Regions from separate parts of the Paraburkholderia sp. BGA-UO-ETr-F21 genome, predicted to be linked through region 4. Evidence: predicted binding sites of a transcription regulator. Region 4 holds the regulator's gene; each other region holds the start of a gene.
What was found. Region 4 encodes HrcA, which represses chaperone genes, less so after heat shock. Its sites were predicted from a motif close to TTAGCACTCNNNNNNNNNGAGTGCTAA; they were not measured.
Positions count from the first base shown of each region.

Region 1: the regulator HrcA is predicted to act here: its motif matches at 1,151-1,177, upstream of AC57B1_RS20760 (co-chaperone GroES).
Region 2: the regulator HrcA is predicted to act here: its motif matches at 1,041-1,067, upstream of groES (co-chaperone GroES).
Region 3: the regulator HrcA is predicted to act here: its motif matches at 1,115-1,141, upstream of rpoH (RNA polymerase sigma factor RpoH).

Region 1 is NZ_JCAQOY010000035.1:78,042-80,242, reverse strand. It holds gene groL (chaperonin GroEL) at 1-818, opposite strand, end outside; gene AC57B1_RS20760 (co-chaperone GroES) at 837-1,127, opposite strand; gene AC57B1_RS20755 (acyl-CoA dehydrogenase family protein) at 1,418-2,201, shown strand, end outside.
Region 2 is NZ_JCAQOY010000008.1:264,725-266,925, forward strand. It holds gene AC57B1_RS08050 (Nramp family divalent metal transporter) at 1-278, shown strand, start outside; gene AC57B1_RS08055 (hypothetical protein) at 392-700, opposite strand; gene groES (co-chaperone GroES) at 1,140-1,430, shown strand; gene groL (chaperonin GroEL) at 1,485-2,201, shown strand, end outside.
Region 3 is NZ_JCAQOY010000005.1:146,510-148,710, reverse strand. It holds gene rpoH (RNA polymerase sigma factor RpoH) at 118-1,053, opposite strand; gene AC57B1_RS02130 (acyloxyacyl hydrolase) at 1,417-1,980, shown strand; gene AC57B1_RS02125 (nuclear transport factor 2 family protein) at 2,024-2,201, shown strand, end outside.
Region 4 is NZ_JCAQOY010000008.1:130,634-132,834, forward strand. It holds gene AC57B1_RS07455 (NAD kinase) at 1-437, opposite strand, end outside; gene hrcA (heat-inducible transcriptional repressor HrcA) at 771-1,790, shown strand; gene hemH (ferrochelatase) at 1,968-2,201, shown strand, end outside.

The DNA of each region.
Region 1 (2,201 bases), on a different contig from region 4:
GTCTTCAGAATGCCGCGAATGTTGTTGACCACCAGCGTGGCGAGCGCCTCGCCTTCCACGTCTTCCGCAATGATCAGCAGCGGGCGGCCGGCTTTCGCGACCTGTTCCAGGATCGGCAACAGATCACGAATGTTCGACACCTTCTTGTCGTGCAGCAGCACGAACGGGTTGTCGAGTATCGCAACCTGTTTATCCTGATCGTTGATGAAATACGGCGACAGGTAGCCACGGTCGAATTGCAGACCTTCCACCACGTCGAGTTCGTCGTCGAGCGACTTGCCGTCTTCCACGGTGATGACGCCTTCCTTGCCGACGCGGTCGATTGCTTCCGCGATACGCTGACCGATCGACTCTTCGCCGTTGGCCGAAATCGTCGCGACCTGCGCGATTTCCTTGCTGGTCGTGGTCGGTTTGCTGATCTTCTTCAGTTCATCGATTGCGGCGACCACGGCCTTGTCGATACCGCGCTTCAGATCCAGCGGGTTGAGGCCCGCCGCCACGTATTTCTGACCTTCGCGCACGATGGCTTGCGCGAGCACAGTCGCCGTCGTGGTGCCGTCGCCCGCCGCGTCACTGGTGCGCGAAGCGACTTCTTTGACAAGCTGCGCGCCGATATTCTGCACGCGGTCCGACAATTCGATTTCCTTCGCGACCGACACACCGTCCTTGGTGACGATCGGTGCGCCGAAGCTGCGTTCGAGCACCACGTTGCGGCCTTTCGGACCCAGTGTGACCTTGACCGCATTGGCGAGAATATTGACGCCTTCGACCAGCCTCGAGCGGGCGACGTCGCTGAAAATGATTTCTTTTGCTGCCATGGTTAGACGCTCCCTTCGTTATTGAGTGACGACTGCGACGACATCTTCTTCGCGCAGCACGAGCAGTTCATTACCGTCGACCTTGACCGACTGCCCGGCATATTTGCCGAACAGCACGCGCTCGCCGACTTTCAGATCGGGTTCGATGCGTTTGCCGTCGCTATCGCGCTTGCCCGGTCCGATGGCGATCACTTCGCCCTGATCGGGTTTTTCCGCGGCGCTTTCCGGAATGACAATGCCTGAAGCGGTTTTGGTTTCCTGGTCGAGACGCTTGACGATCAGGCGGTCATGCAAGGGACGTAGGCTCATGGTTCCATTTCCACGGTTGAATTCTGGCACTCGTCGTTGGTGAGTGCTGACCGGGATCGAGTATAGAAATGCGGCGCCCGTTGCTCCAATAACGGATTCATCAATCCTTATCCGCAATTCGCATTTCACAATCGCGCATATCCATAGCTTGATTCGCTGGTTTTGTGCGGAGAGCCGCGTCCCTATACTGATCCGTCACAGCGGCATGTCTTATTGGCGCGCCGGTCCATCTTCCCAACTCAAACAGTCGGATCGAATGCGATCCGTGCGCTTTTACAAGGAATCAAGGCATGCAGGTCTCTCAGGACACCACGGCGCGTGCGAGGCTCGACGCGGCACTCGCCGGGTTACCCGCGCTGGCTCAGGCGATTGGCGAAGACGCCGCGCAACGTGAGGTGCGGCGCGAGTTGCCATTCGACGGCTTCAGGCTGTTTCGCGAATCCGGCCTGGGCGTGCTCCGTTTTCCGGTCGAGTGGGGCGGTTTGGGCGGAACCTTGGAAGACCTCTTCGAGGTGATCGCCACGTTGGGCGCGCATGAATCGAATGTCGCGCACGCACTGCGGATTCACTTCGACCAGACCGAGCAACTGCTGCTGTCGCCGCGTTCCGCCTTCAACGACACGCAGATCGAGCGCATACGGCAAGGGGCGATCTTCGGCGGTGCGTCCACGGAACTGGGGACGGCGAGGCCGGGCGAAATCGTGACGAAGCTGGTGCGCGACGGCGAGCACTTTCGTGTGACAGGCAGAAAGTACTACTCGACCGGCACCGCGTTTGCCGACTATGCGCGGATCAACGTGCAGAACGAGAACGACGAAAAAGTGTCCATCGTGATTCCCGTGTCGCGTGAAGGATTGCAGGTACTCGACGACTGGGACGGCATGGGGCAACGCATGACGGCGAGCGGCAGCCTCGTGCTCGACAACGTGCAGGTGTTTTCTCACGAGATCGCGACACGCGGCTATACGACGCTCGCCGGCCGGCATGGCAGCGCCGTGCGGCAGCTGCATCTGGTAACGGTTGCGGCGGGTATCGTGCGAAACATTCTCGCGGACGCACGGCGCTACGTGACGC
Region 2 (2,201 bases), 130 kb from region 4:
TGCTCGGTGGGGGCACGCTGCTTGCGATCGCGGGCTATGCCGCAACGACCGGGTTTCGCAAGCTTCGCCAGGAGCCGGCAGATGGCGAAACTCACGGCGATGTGTCGGGCGATCCGAAGGAGGCGCGTGACACGTGGCGCATGCCACCGTTGAACGAGTTGCCGGCGCCGCGGCTGACGTTGTCCAGCCGCATCTGGATGGGTGTGCTGCGCGGCTATCTCATTGTCGCTGTCTGCCTCGTCATCGCTAAAGTCGTGCAGATGACCCTGCTGCGGTGAGCTAACCACCTCGCGTCGGCGAACGTCCGTTAAGCGTCCTGAACGGCAGACTTTTCGCTTCGCGAGGTCGGCCAAAGCGCGTCGGGTGAACTAAAGCTCAAATGAACTGGCCGTCAAGCGGGCGGGGCCTGCTGGCATTCCGCCTGGAACCAGCTATCGACCTGGCGCTGTGCCGCTTGTAGATCCTCCGGGTAGTGCGGGTCGAACCACGGTGACGGGTCGTAGCCCGCTTTCCTGAGAGCAGCCAGTTCGCTGCGGTTTCGCACCGCGGTCGGAGGGGCGTTATTCCTGAGCGCGGCCAGGTCGCGGCACTGCGATGTGCTCAGATGCGCTTCGCTTTGCGGGCTGCTGCCCGCCGCGCAGCCAGCGAGCAACAAAGCCAGCGCGGAAAGGTGCAGCCACTTTTCCAGGAGGTTTTCCATGTTGCGTCTCCTTCCATTCAATCGTCACAATGCTGCGGCGTCGAACGGCTGAAGCGACTGCCGTGTCGGCGGGGAGCTTTGCGTATGGTCTGGCTAGGGCTTTCCCTAGGGAAGCCGCCGTAACGCGCGGTCGAATGCAGTTAGTCAGCGCATTGCGTTGTACTGCGCACGCGACATGGGTGATAACCGATTCGTCCCTAAGTCGCTGTTTTTGCAGAAAATCGCCGCTCGAGACGTGGTCCGGATCTGCTCGGGAATGCACGCTCCAACCAACAGCGTTCAAAGTTAACTGAATCTCCGCACCCTCCCTTCTTGAATTTGTCACCACCCGTCCATATAATTAGCACTCGCTGCACGAGAGTGCTAACAACATCGCCGGTTGGCTCAGCCAGCCGGGTTTTCTCAGCGTTCTTCAGTCTCAATCAAGAGAGGAGTATGTATGAACCTTCGTCCTTTGCATGATCGCGTGATCGTCAAACGTCTGGATCAAGAAACCAAGACTGCGTCGGGCATCGTGATCCCCGAAGCCGCAGCGGAAAAGCCGGATCAAGGCGAAATCCTGGCAGTCGGCCCGGGCAAGCGTGACGATAAGGGTGCCCAGATCGCACTCGACGTGAAGGTTGGTGACCGCGTTCTGTTCGGCAAGTACGCAGGCCAGACCGTCAAGGTCGACGGCAACGAACTGCTCGTGATGCGCGAAGAAGACATCATGGCCGTGGTGCAGAAGTAAGCGCAAGCCGCTACTTTTCCCGGTCATATCCCAAAGAATTCAAGGAGTTAGAAGATGGCAGCTAAAGACGTCGTATTCGGTGATTCCGCCCGTGCCAAGATGGTTGAAGGCGTGAACATCCTCGCGAACGCTGTGAAGGTCACGCTGGGCCCGAAGGGTCGCAACGTTGTGCTGGAACGCAGCTTCGGCGGCCCGACGGTCACCAAGGACGGTGTGTCGGTCGCGAAAGAGATCGAACTGAAAGACAAGCTCCAGAACATGGGCGCGCAAATGGTCAAGGAAGTGGCTTCCAAGACCAGCGACAACGCAGGTGACGGCACCACGACCGCAACGGTCCTGGCTCAGTCGATCGTCCGCGAAGGCATGAAGTACGTTGCATCGGGCATGAACCCGATGGACCTGAAGCGCGGTATCGACAAGGCTGTGACGGCCGCAATCGAAGAGCTGCGCAAGATCAGCAAGCCGTGCACGACCAACAAGGAAATCGCACAAGTTGGCGCGATTTCGGCAAACAGCGACTCGTCGATCGGCGATCGTATCGCTGAAGCGATGGACAAGGTCGGCAAGGAAGGCGTGATCACCGTCGAAGACGGCAAGTCGCTGCAAGACGAGCTGGACGTTGTCGAAGGCATGCAATTCGACCGCGGCTACCTGTCGCCGTACTTCATCAACAACCCGGACAAGCAAGTTGCCGTGTTGGAGAACCCGTTCGTGCTGCTGCACGACAAGAAGGTGTCGAACATCCGTGATCTGCTGCCGGTCCTGGAACAA
Region 3 (2,201 bases), on a different contig from region 4:
CGCGTGGGGGCATGCGGCGGCATGGGCGAAAAAAAGCCCCGCCGTCTTGCGAGGGCGGGGCTTTAGCGGTTGACTACCGCGCGCCGGGCGAACCGGCATGCTGAAACGCTTCAGGCTTTACGCATATTCGGTGAGTGCACCGCGCATCTTCTTCATTGCGCTCGCCTCGATCTGGCGAATCCGCTCGGCCGATACGCCAAACTCATCGGCGAGTTCGTGCAGCGTCGAGCCACCCGAGCCGTCGTCTTCCACCTTCAGCCAGCGAGCCTCGATGATGCGGCGGCTGCGGGCGTCCAGTGCGTCCAGCGCGCTTGCGATACCGTCGCTTTGCAGCTTGTCACGCTGACGCGAAGCCAGCACGGCGGTCGGTTCGCTATGCGAGTCGGCCAGATAAGCGATCGGCGCGTACGACTCTTCGCCGTCTTCAACCTGGCCTTCCAGCGCGATGTCGCCGCCGGACAGACGCGTTTCCATTTCGGAAACTTCTTCGCGCTTCACGTTCAACTCTTTGGCCAGATCGTCGATCTGGTCCGGCGTGAACGCGCCCAGCCCCTGCTTGTGGCTGCGCAGATTGAAAAACAGCTTGCGCTGCGCTTTGGTCGTGGCGACTTTCACCATCCGCCAGTTGCGCAGAATGTATTCGTGGATCTCGGCCTTGATCCAGTGCATGGCGTACGACACAAGGCGCACGTTCTGCTCCGGGTCGAAGCGCTTCACGGCCTTCATCAGGCCGATATTGCCTTCCTGGATCAGGTCGGCGTGCGGCAGTCCATAACCCAGATAGTTGCGCGCGATCGATACGACCAGCCGCAGGTGCGACAGGACGAGACGGCGCGCGGACTCGAGGTTGTCCTGCTCGCGAAATTCGGTGGCGAACTGGCGTTCTTCCGCCGGCGTCAGCATCGGAATCCGATTTACGGCCTGGATGTAGGCGTCGATATTGCCCAGTTGACCGGGCAGCAGCGAGGAATGCGAGAGCGCCAGCGCACCTGCCGAAGCGGCCTTAGCCGACGACGGGCTCAGAGTACTCGGAAGGGTCATTGCATGGCTCACGTAGGAAACTCCTTTGGAATCAGACAAAAGCTTGTTCAGGTAACGACTCCAGCGTTGGATGTTAGCACTCTGATTTACCGAGTGCTAATACTTAGAGGGCGTAGGGCCTTCTAGGTTCCGCAAATCGCTATTGAAATTCACGATCCAATAGCCATGCTACGCCTTCTTCAGCACCTCTGTTTGGAGCGTAGAAGTTACCTGTCAAAGCGCATTTGAGACGATAAGTGACCGATATTTGCTGAATTTGAAGTGACTAATTGCGAAAAAGTGGATTCCTTCATACGATCCACTCAATCGAGATTGACCTTAGAATACGCAGAACTGTTACGAATTGTTCAATGTTCGGCGGAGAGCGGGTGTTAGATGAACAACAAAAAGAATGGTTTGCGTGGTCTGGCTCTAAAAATTGCGACAGGGGCGGTACTGGTGGGCATGTCGGCATTGGCTTCGGCGGACCAGTTCGGCGTACAGGTGGCCGGTGGACTCGGCGATCGTCACGTCAAGAAACTTGATCTGGGAATCGTCTGGGATCCGGATCTGACCTGGTGGCAGATCGGCGACTGGCATTTCTCGCTGATCGGCGAAGCGCATGTGGCATGGTGGCACACCAACGAAGGCAACGTGCACGACAATATCGCCGAGGTTGGCGTGACGCCGATCATCCGCTTCATCAAGGAATCGGGCCCGATCCGCCCGTATGCCGAAGTAGGCGCGGGCATCCGCTTGCTTTCGAGCCCTCGGCTATCTTCGACCTTCACGCTGGGCACGGCGTTCCAGTTCGCCGACATGGCCGGTGTGGGCATGCAGTTCGGCAACCGCCAGCAGTATCAGGCGGGCTATCGCTTCCAGCATATTTCCAACGGCGGTATCAAAGAGCCGAATCCTGGTATAAATTTCCACCAGCTATATCTGCAATATAACTTCTGACGACCGTGGCCACGTTCGGCTCATCGGTGCGAGGGGCTGAGCGATGGTGGCAAAGATATTCGAAGCGATTCGCGCGGTCGAGCGAGAGCGTTTTCGTGCAATGGTCGACGGCGACGGCCAGTCGCTCGACTCTCTGCTCGCGGATAACGTGAGCTACGTTCACACGAACGGCAAGCGGGAAACGAAGCGGCAGTTCATCGACGGGATTGTCGCGGGGCGCC
Region 4 (2,201 bases):
AGCGCGTGATAGATCGGGTTGCCGTCGCGCATGATGCGCGCTTCGAGCAACACCCGTTCTTCGCGCTCGAAATTGCCGGACAGCATTTGCGGCACGATCTCGCGCATGTCGGAGATCGGAATGTCGGTAATGAAGCCGAGCCGCCCATGGTTGATGCCGATCAAGGGCGTGCGGTACGGCGCGAGCTGTCGGCCGATGCCGAGCATCGTGCCGTCGCCGCCCAGCACCACGGCCACGTCGGCGCGCGCGCCGATCTCGGCGGGACGCAGCGCCGGGTAGTCGGTGACGCCGATCTCGGCAGCGGTGTCGGCTTCGAACACGACCTCGAAGCCGCGCTTCGCGATGCACAAGGCGAGCGCGGTCAACGGCTCGGCGATACCCGGCGTATTGTTGCGCCCGACGAGCGCGACGGTCTTGAACTGGCTGGTCACTTGCATGCCGGCATTACACCATAGGTAGGGCCTGAAAAGAACCGTAGACAGACCCGGTGACGGGCCGGCGCGCGCGGGCCGCCAGCGCCTCTCGCGATTATCGTTAGAATGGTGAAGCCTTGATGACATGCGCGCCGGTTAAAGTGCGGCGGGGTGCCGCCAGCCGGGCCGCCCGGAAGGCGGCCCGCAAGGTGCTCCGCAACGCGCCGGACTGAACGCCGGCCAATGATGTGCCGGACCGAAGGCAACGTGCCGCAGCGGCAAGCGGTGGCGCGTTCGTCAGGGATGGGCGCCCCTAGCGCTCGCGGTAGTCGTGCCATTGAGCTAAAATTTTCCGTCATGCTAGATCCTCGCGCACAAACCCTCCTCAAAACGCTGATCGAGCGCTACATCGCCGAAGGTCAGCCGGTCGGCTCGCGCACGTTGTCGCGCTATTCGGGCCTCGAACTGAGCCCCGCCACCATCCGCAACGTCATGTCCGACCTCGAGGACCTGGGGCTCGTGATCAGCCCGCACACTTCCGCGGGCCGCATTCCCACGCCGCGCGGCTACCGCCTGTTCGTGGACACCATGCTGACGGTGGAGTCCGCCGCGGACGAAGAAGCCGTGATGCGTACCGTCAAGACCACGCTGAAGGCGGGCGAGCCGCAGAAAGTCGTCGCTGCTGCGGCGAGCGTGCTGTCCAACCTGTCGCAGTTCGCCGGCGTGGTGCTCACGCCGCGGCGCAGCCACGTGTTCAAGCAGATCGAGTTCATGCGTTTGTCCGACAAACGCATTCTGCTGATCATCGTCACGCCGGAAGGCGATGTGCAGAACCGCATCATGGCGACCCAGCGCGATTTCTCGCCGTCGCAACTGGTCGAAGCCTCCAACTACATCAACGCGCACTTCGCGGGCCTCTCGTTCGACGACGTGCGCCGCCGCCTGCGCGAAGAAATCGACGAACTGCGCGGCGACATGACCACGCTGATGCACGCCGCCGTCACGGCCAGCACCGACGAAGCCGACACGGGCGAGACCGTGCTGATTTCCGGCGAGCGCAACCTGCTCGAAGTGGCCGACCTCTCGTCGGACATGGCGCGCTTGCGCAAGCTGTTCGATGTGTTCGACCAAAAGACCAGTCTCCTTCAATTGCTCGACGTGTCGAGTCACGCGGCGGGCGTGCAGATTTTCATTGGCGGCGAGTCGAATCTCGTGCCGATCGAGGAAATGAGCGTGGTCACCGCGCCTTACGAGGTGAACGGCAAGATTGTCGGCACCTTGGGCGTGATCGGACCGACCCGCATGGCCTACAACCGCGTGATTCCGATTGTGGACATCACCGCGCGCCTGCTTTCCCTCACGCTCAGCCAGCAGTAAATAGCTTTCTTCGACTCCTCGCCGCGCCGGTTCCTGCCGCAAATAATGCGTCACGGCGCGCGGCTTGCCAATTGGCCGAATGGCCAGGGGTGTCCGGCGGACCGGTACATGAAGCACGCCGCTATAATGGTTTCCACCTGAACCGCCACTCCGCCTAACCGGTTACTTCTGCTGCCTATGCGCTTCGACCTCGAGCGGCCTTCACAGAACGCCACATCACACCGCGTCGCCGTGCTCCTGATCAATCTCGGCACGCCCGACGCGCCGACGCCGCGTGCGGTTCGCCGCTATCTCGCGCAGTTTCTGTCCGACCCGCGGGTGGTCGAAATTCCGGCGCTGCTCTGGCAGATCATCTTGCGCCTGTTGATTTTGCCGTTCCGCGGCCGCGCCTCCGCCAAGAAGTACGCCACA